Regions from separate parts of the Brevibacillus sp. NRRL NRS-603 genome, predicted to be linked through region 3. Evidence: riboswitches for the same ligand, from Rfam matches in the RefSeq annotation. Region 3 holds a riboswitch; each other region holds the start of a gene.
The links. A riboswitch is a leader RNA that binds a small molecule or an ion and turns the genes downstream of it on or off. The one in region 3 is predicted to bind S-adenosylmethionine.

Region 1: linked by a shared signal. The riboswitch ahead of C7R94_RS00815 (homocysteine synthase) and the one ahead of C7R94_RS06170 (MetQ/NlpA family ABC transporter substrate-binding protein) in region 3 are both predicted to bind S-adenosylmethionine.
Region 2: linked by a shared signal. The riboswitch ahead of C7R94_RS06765 (BMP family lipoprotein) and the one ahead of C7R94_RS06170 (MetQ/NlpA family ABC transporter substrate-binding protein) in region 3 are both predicted to bind S-adenosylmethionine.

What each region holds. Positions count from the first base shown of each region.
Region 1 covers NZ_PXZN01000002.1:102,599-106,594, forward strand. The annotation lists gene C7R94_RS00805 (MFS transporter) at 1-44, opposite strand, end outside; gene C7R94_RS00810 (ArsR/SmtB family transcription factor) at 41-1,090, opposite strand; gene C7R94_RS00815 (homocysteine synthase) at 1,245-2,549, opposite strand; SAM riboswitch class I at 2,641-2,747, opposite strand; gene C7R94_RS00820 (rhodanese-like domain-containing protein) at 3,059-3,370, shown strand; gene C7R94_RS00825 (SCO family protein) at 3,458-3,996, shown strand, end outside.
Region 2 covers NZ_PXZN01000011.1:157,246-161,241, reverse strand. The annotation lists gene C7R94_RS06770 (ABC transporter ATP-binding protein) at 1-246, opposite strand, end outside; gene C7R94_RS06765 (BMP family lipoprotein) at 353-1,381, opposite strand; SAM riboswitch class I at 1,583-1,705, opposite strand; gene C7R94_RS06760 (methyl-accepting chemotaxis protein) at 1,856-3,331, opposite strand; gene C7R94_RS06755 (DUF3298 and DUF4163 domain-containing protein) at 3,486-3,996, shown strand, end outside.
Region 3 covers NZ_PXZN01000011.1:37,084-41,079, forward strand. The annotation lists gene C7R94_RS06165 (methionine ABC transporter ATP-binding protein) at 1-464, opposite strand, end outside; gene C7R94_RS06170 (MetQ/NlpA family ABC transporter substrate-binding protein) at 507-1,337, opposite strand; SAM riboswitch class I at 1,441-1,543, opposite strand; gene C7R94_RS06175 (Na-translocating system protein MpsC family protein) at 1,764-2,120, shown strand; gene C7R94_RS06180 (ABC transporter substrate-binding protein) at 2,318-3,391, shown strand; gene C7R94_RS06185 (nucleoside hydrolase) at 3,478-3,996, shown strand, end outside.

The sequences.
Region 1 (3,996 bases), on a different contig from region 3:
GAACGCTGCTGCCAGACAGAGGCTTGTACAGCGGTTTGGTTCATGGGGTGCTCCTGTCCAGGAATTCATCCCATAACAAGGGGAGCTTGTCCAGCGTATGACGGCGGAGTCTGTAACGGGAGCCTGCTGTTTCAACGAGATGGGCAGACCGCAGCATGGACAGATGATGATGTACTGTCGATTTCGCCATGGAGAGTTGATCTGTTATCTCTTGCAGGCTCAGATCCTTTTCCGCCAGCATTTTGACCATGCGCAGCCTGTGCTCATCTCCGAGTGCTTTCAAGGCCTGCACCAGTGAAGGCGGTGGCTGATTAGGATCTACAGCATCGTGCAAATTTTCGTCAGCCACAGGGTAATAAAAAATTTTCGTCCCAACAGCATCGGCCTGTACCGTCCACGGGCGATAGATCGCTTGCGGGATCAGCAGTACACGTGTCACGGCAGGCTCTGGGAGGTAGCTCGATCCCGTCGCATACTCTACCAAGGCTTCTGGGGGGAGCTTTCCTAGCTTGTTTTGCTTTTGCGACCAATCCCGTTCTAGCATGCGAACGATTTCTTGCTCACGCGGCTTGATATGAGTGGTATACCAGCCTTCCATCAATCGGAGAATATGGCCCCGCAGCTCTTCTGCATCAACGGAAGCAATATGTCCGATGTACGATTCAAAAAAGAGGTGCGTACGGCAGGCTTTCTGCAAAGCGGCGCAATCATCCTTGCTTCCTAGTGCAGCCTTCCGTCGTGCTTCCTGCATATTTTCACCGAGATAAGGGAGGGCCTCGTATCGGAGCTGTTCGGTTGAAAGCTCTCTGACATACGAGAGAAAGGAATCTAGATCAGCGAAAGGGCAAAGATCGAGCAGTTGCAAAAGCGTCTTCCACGTGTTGTGCTCCTTGGCATAGTCGACCTCTTGCCGTACAGGAGGTGATAGCTCGTCCAACAGTTGACGCCAGTAGGCAGGAGGGTGTTCCATCGTGTGATGCAATTGATCGTAGGTAGCGGCAGCGATTCCCAAGGCAGCTTCGAATAAAGGAGAATATGAGAGCTCAACCCGATAGGTCGTTCGTTCACTGCCAATGTTTAAAATCTTCATGTGATCATCCTTCCAAAATTTGTACATAATTATGTATTTTATAGATACCGAATCTTAAATTCAATATTTTTCGAACAGAAATAGAAAAGGAAAAGAAGAATCACAGATCTCTGTCCAAAGAGATGACGTGATTCTTCTTCCTGAAAAGGTAGGGTTAACCTACCGTGGATAATTGCGAGGCACGCTGTAGTGCTTGCTCCAAATCAGAGATGATATCGTCGATCGATTCTGTGCCGACGGAGAGGCGGATAAGTCCCGGGGTCACTCCGGCTGCTGCCTGCTCTTCTTCTGTCATCTGCTGATGTGTTGTGCTCGCTGGATGAATGATGAGTGACTTGGAGTCCCCGACATTTGCGAGATGGGAGAACAGCTTCACTGACTCGATCAATGTTTTTCCTGCCTCAACGCCACCGCGAATTCCAAAGGTCAGGATCGCGCCAGCACCTTTTGGCAAATATTTTCGGGCCAATTCACGCTGGGAGTCTGACTCCAATCCCGGATAACTCACCCACTCTACCGCAGAGTGATTGGCGAGGAACTGGGCTACTGCCAAGGCGTTCTGGCTATGCCGCTCGATCCGCAGATGCAGTGTTTCTAATCCTTGCAGGAACAAGAAGGAATTGATTGGAGCGACTGCTGCTCCGATATCGCGCTGGAGCTGAACACGTGCCTTGATAATATAGGCCAGCGGACCGACTGCCTCTGTATAAACGACGCCATGGTAGCTTGGGTCTGGTGTAGTCAGACCTGGGAATTTTCCGTTGTTCCAGTCGAATTTTCCAGAGTCTACGATGATACCGCCAATTGCTGTTCCGTGGCCGCCGATGAATTTGGTGGTGGAGTGCACGACGATATCAGCCCCGTGCTCAAAAGGACGGCACAAAATCGGCGTTGCGAAGGTGTTATCCACGATCAAAGGCACGCCATTTTCATGTGCAATATGGGCGATCGCCTCGATATCAGCGACATCAATGCGCGGGTTGCCGATTGTCTCGCAAAACACGGCTCTTGTCTTTTCATTGATATAGGCACGGAAGTTTTCTGGATTGGATTGATCTGCAAAATGAACCTTGATTCCGAGGCGGGGAAGAGTGTGGGCGAACAGGTTGTAGGTACCGCCGTAGAGGCTGCTGGAAGCGACGATCTCGTCTCCTGCATGCGCAATATTTAAGATGGCGAATGTAATGGCAGCTTGCCCGGATGCGGTCGCGAGTGCACCAACACCACCTTCGAGCAGGGCAACACGCTTCTCAAACACATCCTGCGTGGGATTCATGATGCGTGTATAGATGTTCCCAAACTCTTTTAAGCCAAACAGGTTGGCTGCATGCTCCGTATCGCGGAAAACATAGGAGGTTGTCTGATAGATCGGAACAGCACGTGAGCCTGTTACAGGGTCAACCTCCTGCCCACCGTGTACCGCAAGTGTTTCTGGCTTCCATTGTTGTTGATCGGACATGTCCATCTCTCCTTTTGCTAATGGGGAATCGGCTAATAAAAAACGGAGCATTCTCCTGAGAAGAAGAAGGCTCCGAACATGCACGGGCTTTTGTTCATCTCTCAGAATCACTGGATTCTGCAGGAATTGGCACCATGCAGCTAGTCTGCTGGTTGCCGGGTTTCGTAGGGCCTGTCCCTCCACCGCTCTTGATGAAAATAATTGTTGTCGTAATTGTATGAAAATAAAACCTTGCTGTCAATGAGGAATATACAGTTATCGGGGAGGTTTTTATGTATATATGGATGAAAGGTGTTCACTCATGCCATTAATTTGTAACGGTTTTGTCTCAACCTGTTCACATCCCGTGTGGCTATTGCCGCATCGAAATAGGAGATAATGGTAGAAAATGGGGAGCATAGATGCATGGTGAAGCCAAGTGCTCTTCGCGTTAGAAAAGTAAAATAGCGTATGATATCATGGAGGTGGTTACAACTGATCTGATCGTACATATAGGAGGATAAATAACGATGAGCCATGGAGTAAAGGAAATTACACCACAAGAGCTGTTGGAAAAGCTGGAAGCCAAAGAGGAGCTGCAAGTCATTGATGTACGCGAAGTCGATGAGTGGAATGCGGGTCACATTAAAGAGGCAAAGCTGATCCCACTCGGCTTTTTGCCGCATCGTATTGATGAACTGGATAAGAACATTCCGATTGTGATGGTTTGCCGCAGTGGTGCCAGAAGCAATACAGCTACAGAGTATTTGAGTGCACAAGGGTATGACGTGGCGAATATGGTTGGCGGCATGCTCGCATGGCCAGGTGAAGTGGAACAGTAAGACGTTGTTGTGATAGAAACAGTGTGAATGCCTCCCGTGTTTAAACAGGAGGCATCACGCATGGGACAAGCAGGGAGGTAGCAACCCGTGAGTGAAGGAACACAATTGCAGCAGGAATCTGCAATGAAGAAGCATTGGTTTCCTGTGCTAGCTGGTATTATCATTTTGGCTATCGTCGGAGTATTTGGTTATAATTACATGACAAAAGAGAAGATCGAGGTGTTGAAGCCGATCGCGGACTTCACCTTAGACAACAGTGACGGAACAACCTATACATTTAATTCAAGTGCTGGCAAGGTACGACTGGTAGAGTTTATGTTTACCAAGTGCCCGGATATTTGTCCGGCGACTACGTTCAACATGGCCAAGCTGCAAGATCAGTTGAAAGAAAAGGGACTGTTCGGAGACAAGGTGGAGTTTGTTTCCATTTCTTTTGACCCTGATAACGATACGCCGGAAGTCTTGCAGGACTATGCAGCCAAGTTCAAGGCAGATCAGAGTGGCTGGAAGTTCCTGCGCGGGGATGCTCAGGCTGTAGAGAAAGTGACGAAGGATTTTGGTCTGATGGTCATTAAGGAGCCAGATGGTTCTTATTCCCACACGGCTCGCATGTTCCTTGTGGATGG
Region 2 (3,996 bases), 120 kb from region 3:
CCCGATTCCATTTCGAATTGCATCCTCTGGTCCGCGAAAAACAACTGGCTTGCCATTTAACACGATCTCTCCCGACGTCGGCTGCTCCATCCCGTACAGCATCCGCATCAGTGTCGTTTTGCCCGCTCCATTTTCCCCGACAATCGCATGGACTTCTCCTGCTGCCAGTGAGAACGACACCTTGTCGTTGGCGGTAAAATCTCCGTACTTCTTGGTCATGCCCCTCATTTCCAAGCGATCGGTCATTCCCACTCCCTCATTTCTGTACGTCCTTTTATGAAAATGGAAGACCGACTACACAGCCGTAGTCGGTCACATCCATCACTGTGCACAAGCTTTTTGACGTGCGTGTTTAGAATTTATCTGGTACTTGGCGAGTTCCCGCTACAATCTCATCGCTGATCGCTTTCACTTTATCGACAACTTCTTGTCCAATAAAAGCGTTCAGTGGCGTTTTGCTTTCGTGCGTGACATAAGTTACGCCAACACCTTTTTCCTTCAAGCCGTACGCTACAACACCTGGTTTGAACGTTCCTTCTACAAAGGTCTTCACGGTTTCATAAGCTGCCGCATCAGTCCCTTTCAATTGGGACAGAACAATATGCTCTGGATCAATCGTCGTACGGTCAACATCCTGACCTGCTGTGAAGAAGCCTTTTTCCTTCGCCGCTTCGAAAACGCCGAGGTCGCCTACTGCTGCTGCACCGTTAATGAAGTCGGCGCCTTTGGAAGCTTGGAGCAAAGCCAACTCCTTCGCTTTTGCCGGGTCAGTGAAGCTTCCCACATAGTTGACCATCAGTTCTGCTTTTGGATTTGTCGCTTTCAAGCCCTCTTCGAAGCCAACTGTCCATTTTTTCAACTGCGGAATATCAAGAGCGACAACCATACCTACTTTGTTCGTTTTCGTTGCCAAACCTGCTGCAGCTCCCACCAGGTAAGCCGCTTCCTGCTCGCGGAAGGTAACACTGCGTACGTTTGGCAAATCCACTACGGTATCAATAATCGCAAAATTACGGTCAGGATTTTCGGTAGCTACTTTTTTCAATGCATCCTCTGATGTAAAGGAAGAAGTGATGATCAAATCATAATTTTCTGCAACAGCCACACGCAGATTTTCCTCAATCGCTCCGTGATCGGTAGATTCGATCGTTTTCACGTCTGCACCCAGCTCTTGTGCAGCTTTCTTCGCACCCTCATCCATTTGTTGGAAGAACGGATTCACACCGATTTTCTCAGGCAAAATCAAGGCAATTCGTTTTTTTGCCGCGCCCTCTTGTCCTGCTGCTTGTCCTCCTGGCTGATCTGCAGGTGCGCTTGTGCCAGTCGAACACCCTGTTGCCAATACTGCGAATGTCGTTAATGCCAGCAATAATTTCTTCATGATGTATCTCTCCCTATCCGAACTTTACGTTTTTCTTTATCCTATTAGGTAATGTACGGCTTTTTACCTATATTTTCAATACTATTTACGAATATTCTCTTATAAAATTATTTTATCGTTCGTCTATTACCTCCTCCCCTTTTACAAATACAACAAAAAAACTCTCCCCGGAGGAAGAGTTTGCGTACGAAGCCGTTCTCTTCCTCATCTGTCAAAACCATGGTACAGGTTTTGCAGGAATTGGCACCTTTCTGTTCATGCATAGACATGATCAGTGGTTGCCGGGCATCATCGGGCCAGTCCCTCCGCCGCTCTTGATAAGGTAGGTGAATATATTTAGTTACAATGGAATTCATTCTAGCAGAACGGTTCAAAAATGCAATTCTTTTTTCTCAATTCCAAACACTTCTATTTCGATGCCGAATCAGCTTTCAGAACTACTTCGTGATCAAAAGACGACTTTTTAAACAACCTCTAATTTACGTGAAAGGTTTGCTGGAGGCGATGCGACAAGGTATTCAGCTCGCCCAGCTCTTCCGTAATCTCACGCACTTTTTGATGCTGGTTTTCTGCTGTCGCAAACAACTCTTCTAAGTTGGCTACGGATTCCTCGGTTACGGCTGTAATCGTCGACATCTCGATGGCAACTTCACCGGAACGCACTTTTACCCGGTCCATGCTGGAGCTTACTTGATCAGCTGCTTCCAGGAAGGCCATCATTCCGGCACGCACGGCTTCGATGGAGGCCACTGTTTTTACGGCCAGCTCTTGGCCTTTTGCAACAGACACTTCCCCATTGCTCATATGCTGCACCGCATTCTCACTTTCCTGGTGGAGAGACTTGAGAATGTCGGTAATTTCCTGCGTAGCTGTCGCGCTTTGTTCTGCCAGCTTGCGTACTTCATCCGCTACAACAGCAAATCCCCGTCCATGCTCGCCTGCACGAGCAGATTCAATCGCCGCATTCAGTGCCAAGAGATTCGTTTGTGTCGCGATCTGATTAATAGCGCCGACAATTTCCTCTACGCGATTCGCCTGCCGATTGAGCTGGTGAATCGTAGAGGCTGCTACATTGACTGCCTGCACAATTTGCTCCATCTGCGAGGACAGCTCGTTCATCATCTGAACGCTCTCTGTCAGACGACGGTTGTTTTGTTGCGATTCTGTTTTCATTGCGTTGGTCTGTGTAGTGACTGCCTCGATTTCCTGATCGATGGATTGAACCTCTTCTTCGATCTTTACCGTAGAATTCGCCTGCGATTCCATACCGACGGCGACTTCCTTGAAGGCTACCATCATTTCATCTGTATTGCGCTTCGTACCTTCCGCATGCTCATGTACATGATCGCTTGTACGATCCAATTGCTCCGTCATTTCCTGGATGTTCAAAAGCATTTCTCCCAGACGGCGCTCCTTCTCTTCTGCTTCCTGCCTTGCGTCGTGCGCTTTTTGCAGGGAGGCTTGTCCGGCGAGACACAGATACGTTACGGCTCCCATCATCATGAGAATCGTGACAATACGCATAAGCAAATTGAGCTCCGAAAAATCACCATCGAAGATTTGGTAGGTTCCTGTGTAGAACCCGATAACTGTGACAATGATTTGGGTAATTCCCGCTGTTACGACCAGCTTCCAATCCAAATAGGCTGCCAAAAAGCCCATGACGATAAAAGTGAGGAAGGTGATCTCCTTGTAATCGGTAAAGTGATCGAATGAAATCGCATAAAACATGAGTCCAATTGCCACCAGGTAACGAATCAGAATACTATCTTTGCGAATGAAATAATACGGCGAAACAATTAAAGTGACCAGCAATCCCAAGGACGTCACTTTCCAAAAGTTCACATCCACTTGGTAGGCAATGAGTCCCGCCATCCACAAATGATTCCATAGGATAAAAATCATAAAGCCTTCTTTGTCAGTCAAGGTATTGCGAATCAATTGAATCATAATTGCCCCCCTTTTCCTTTTACTTATGTATCGGATTCTTTCCCCATTATATAGCCAAACCTTTTCCAAATTTGTGAAAAAAGTAAGAACAGCCATAAACAATTTCGAATAGGCTATTACACAACCCACACGTACAGGAGGCAAACGAAAAAAAGTGGAACTTAATCAATTGCCAGCTACTGTGCTCACACGGACGATTAGCCGTCCGAACACCACGATTTACTATCCGCAATTGGCAGGATTAGCCAACCAGCAAGCGGAAAAAGATATCAACCGGGCGATTTATCAAACGGTTCAAGGCTTAATTCACGAGCAACAACGGGTTCAGGTACCGGGAAATACAGAAATGCAAGGAAGCTACGAGATCAAGACAAACGAACGCGGTATTTTCAGCGTCGTGTTGAGCAACTACGCCTACACACCGCAAATGGCTCACGGCATGACCTTTCTCGGGTCGATCACCGCTGATATCCAAACAGGCAAGCTGTATACGCTGCGTGAATTATTCAAGCCAGGAAGCGATTACGTCAGGGTGATTTCCGAAAACATCAAGCGTCAAATCAAAGAAAGAAGCATCCCTACACTCAATGGCTTTACTTCGATTAAGCCCGATCAAGATTATTACCTCGCCGACAAAGCACTGGTCATCTACTTCCAGTTGTACG
Region 3 (3,996 bases):
AGCGCACGAGCGATGCCCACCCGTTGCTTTTGTCCACCGGATAGCTGAGAAGGATAAGCGTTTGCTTTATCAGACAAGCCAACCAAGCCGAGAAGGTCTTCTACCTTGCGCTTAATGACATCTTTGGGGACGCGATTCATCCGCAAGATTTCCGCCACATTGTCAAAGACATTATAGGAAGAGAGCAGGTTGAAGTGTTGAAAAATAATCCCGATCTTTTTGCGAGCTTGCCGCAGCTCCTTTTCCTTGAGGGCCAGCATGTTCTGGCCATTGACGATCACAGAACCGCTCGTTGGCTTCTCCAACAGGTTGATGGTACGGAGCAGGGTACTTTTCCCCGCTCCGCTAAAGCCGATAACCCCGTAGATTTGTCCTTTTTCCACCTGTAGGGATACGCCCTTCAATGCTTTTACCTGCTTGTTTCCTACTTGATACGACTTATGAATATCGGTTAGCTGTATCATAACGAGTTCTCCTTGTTGTTCTTGATGTTCCTGGCGTGGATTTTACCAGGACGGCAGTACAGCTCCTTCAAAACGTTCGTCGATGAATTTTTTCACTTCTTCGGAACGGTAGATGTCCACCAGCTTTTTGACAGCAGGGTTGTCTTTGTTGGTTTCGTTGACTGCCAGGATGTTTACGTATGGAGAATCAGCCGTCTCAGCGAAGATCGCATCTTTTTTCGGGGAGTAGCCAGCTTCCATTGCGAAATTCGTATTAATTGAAGCAACCTCTACGTTGCTCAGTGAGCGCGCCAGGAAAGCAGCCTCCAGCTCTTTGAATTGCAAATTTTTTGGATTTTCTACGATGTCCAGTGGTGTTGCGTTGTCGCCCACGCCATCCTTGAGCTTAATTAAGCCGGCTGCCTGATAGAGCAGAAGGGCGCGTGCTCGGTTGGTCGGGTCGTTTTGGATGCCGACAACGCCGCCTGCCGGGATGTCCTCCACTTTTTTATGCTTGGTGGAGTACAGGCCCATCGGGTACGTCACGGTTTTTCCGACCTCGACGATTTTGGTTTTGTGATCTTGATTGAACTTCGCCAAGAACGGAATGGTTTGGAAGCTGTTCACATCGAGGTTTCCTTTATCGAGCGCTTGGTTCGGCTGTACGTAATCGTTGAAAACGACGACTTCGACGTCGAGCCCTTTGCCTTTGGCGACTTCTTTCACTTTGTTTAGAATCTCTTCGTGCGGGCCGCCAGTGACGCCCACTTTGAGCGAGGTTTGTTCAGCAGTAGTGCCGCCGTTAGCAGGAGCAGCTTCTTGTTTACCGCCGCAAGCCGTTACGAGCGATGCAGCGAGCAGTAGTGTAGTGAGTAGTAGACCAGTCTTTTTCATGAAAATAACCCCTTTTCTCTGGATGTAAGATGGAAAAGAAAAAAGCCTCTTCCGACAGAAGAGGCGAAAACTGCGAGTATGTAACCACACTGCAACAATACCTCTCTTATCTGTCGGAATAAATTCCGCTGGATTTGGCACCGTATCGTTTGCGATAGGTTGCCGAGGTGTCATAGGGCCAGTCCCTCAACCTCTCTTCATAAGAGAATGTGCTATGAAATTATCATTCCAAACATTGTTGTTAATTCTTATTTGGATAGTTGGATTATAACGACTGATTTTTCAGGTGTCAACTGTTTTTGCAAACGAATGACTTGGTGGAAAAATGTGAAATTGATCTAAATACGAATATTCTATTGAAGAATCGGAAAATCATTTGTATAATGAGAGCGAATGAACCCGATACCAGCTATCGCAGGTGATGACATGACTCTCGTGGACTCCAATGAAACCAGAAAAAAGCTGTCTGCCATCTATAATGAGATAGCAAAAGAGTTGTTCGGATTTGGAACGACTTTGCTCCGAGTCACGATTGAAAATCAGATGATTACGTTCCAAGCCAAGCATCGCCGCTCTCCGCGCTCACAAGCGTTGGAAGGAGAAGCACCGGCCCTCAAGCTCGAAGTCGATTTTCGCATGTCCCTTCTTTATAAGAAGAAACTGAGAGAACGATTGGAAGAAGAGATGGGGTTGCCGTTGGAGGCCGTGCTGAGGGACTATGATGCGCCTACGCAGTGGGCGATCACGAATGTTATTTTAGCTGAATCAGAACTGAATACCTGACGCAATCGTTCGGATTTTCTCTTTTGATCTATCTTAAGGGGAGACCGTAGACTTTGCGTAAAAACGGGTGTCACTTCTCTTTGTTTACGAAGAAAAGTGCTCTTGTTTAGAATGATACGTTCTAATCAAGGGTGCTTTTCTTTTTATTGTATCACCATATTTTGTCATCAAATGAACCCAACTGGAGGAGAATTACGATGAAAAAATTACTTGCTGGAATCCTGTCTTTTTCTATGATGTCACTGGCTCTCGCTGGCTGTGGCAGCAATGATCAACCACAGGCGGGAGGAGCTGGCGGCGAAGCCAAGGGCGAACCACAAAAGCTGGTCATCTCCACATGGGGCTTCTCCGAAGACTTTTTCCGCAAAGAAGTATATGAGCCGTTTGAAAAAGAACATAACGTGAAAATCGTGCTGGAAATCGGAAATAATGCAGAGCGCCTGAACAAAATTCGCCAAGGAAGCTCCGATGTAGACTTGATCTACCTCTCTGACTACTATGCACAGCAAGGGATTGAGAGTGGCGCATTTGAAAAAATCGACCGCAGCCGCATCACGAACTTGGATCAAATCTACGACATCGCCAAAGCACCACTGGGCGAGGAGTATGGTCCAGCCTATACGATTGGCCAATTCGGGATTGCCTACAATCCAAAGCTCGTGAAAACCGAGATCAAGGATTGGAAAGATCTGTGGAACCCGGAGCTGGCGGGCAAGCTGACACTGCCAAGCATTACGTCCACGACAGGCCCGATGGTTCTCGACAGTGCTTCTGCGGTTGCGGGCAGCAAGGAATTTAACGAGGATCAAGCCTTCGCGAAAATGAAAGAAGTCAACCAAAGTGTCGTGAAGTTCTACGACAAGACCTCCGAATACGTGAACATGTTTGGACAAGAAGAAATCGGCGTAGGACCGATCATGGAAATGTACTTCAAAGACATCAAAGCCGCTGTTCCAGAAGCTGTTTTCGTACAACCTGCAAGCGGCGGGTATGCGGTCATGAATACGGTTAACATCGTAAAAGGCTCGAAAAACAAAGCACTCGCTGAAGACTTCATCAACTACCAGCTGAGCAAGGAAGTTCAGGAGAAAACAGCAAAAGCAAAAATCGATTCTCCTGTAAACAAGACGGTTCAACTGACAAAAGAAGAAGCAAAAGGCGTAACGTACGGAGAAGAAACGGTAAGCAAGCTGAAAATGCTGGACATGAAATTCGTTAACGAGCACTCCAAAGCATGGATTGACCGTTGGAATCGTGAAATCACGCAATAACGAACGATAGAAAAACATGGGCGAGGGTATAGACATTTGCGGATATACCCTCTTTTCATGAGGAATGAACGTGAGGAGGACCATTCGTGCAAAAGATCATTCTTGACGTGGATACCGGCATTGATGACGCACTTGGCATTATTCTCGCTGTGAAGAGCGGGCAATTCGATCTGGTTGGCATTACTACGGTGAATGGCAACGTGTCGCTGCGAAAAGCCACAGAAAATACGTGCAAAATTCTCGATTTCTTGCAAGTCGGCGAGCAAATCCCTGTCGTCTGTGGAGCATCTGAACCGTTGCTGCGGCCGTTGTTTTTCGAGCATGCCGTACATGGTGAAGATGGTTTGGGAGGAGCCCTTGCCGGAGTTCCGATTTACAAGGAACCGACTGCTGGCTTTGCCCCTGATTTCATCGTGGAAAACGTACTCGCTCATTCTGGAGAAATTACGCTTATCATGACGGGGCCGCTGACTAATTTGGCTTTGGCGGTGAAAAAATGTCCGGAGCTTGTTCAACACGTCAAGGAAGTCATTTTCATGGGTGGAGTGGTCCGCGAGCATGGCAATGTGACGCCCGTTGCGGAGTATAACATGTACGTCGATCCA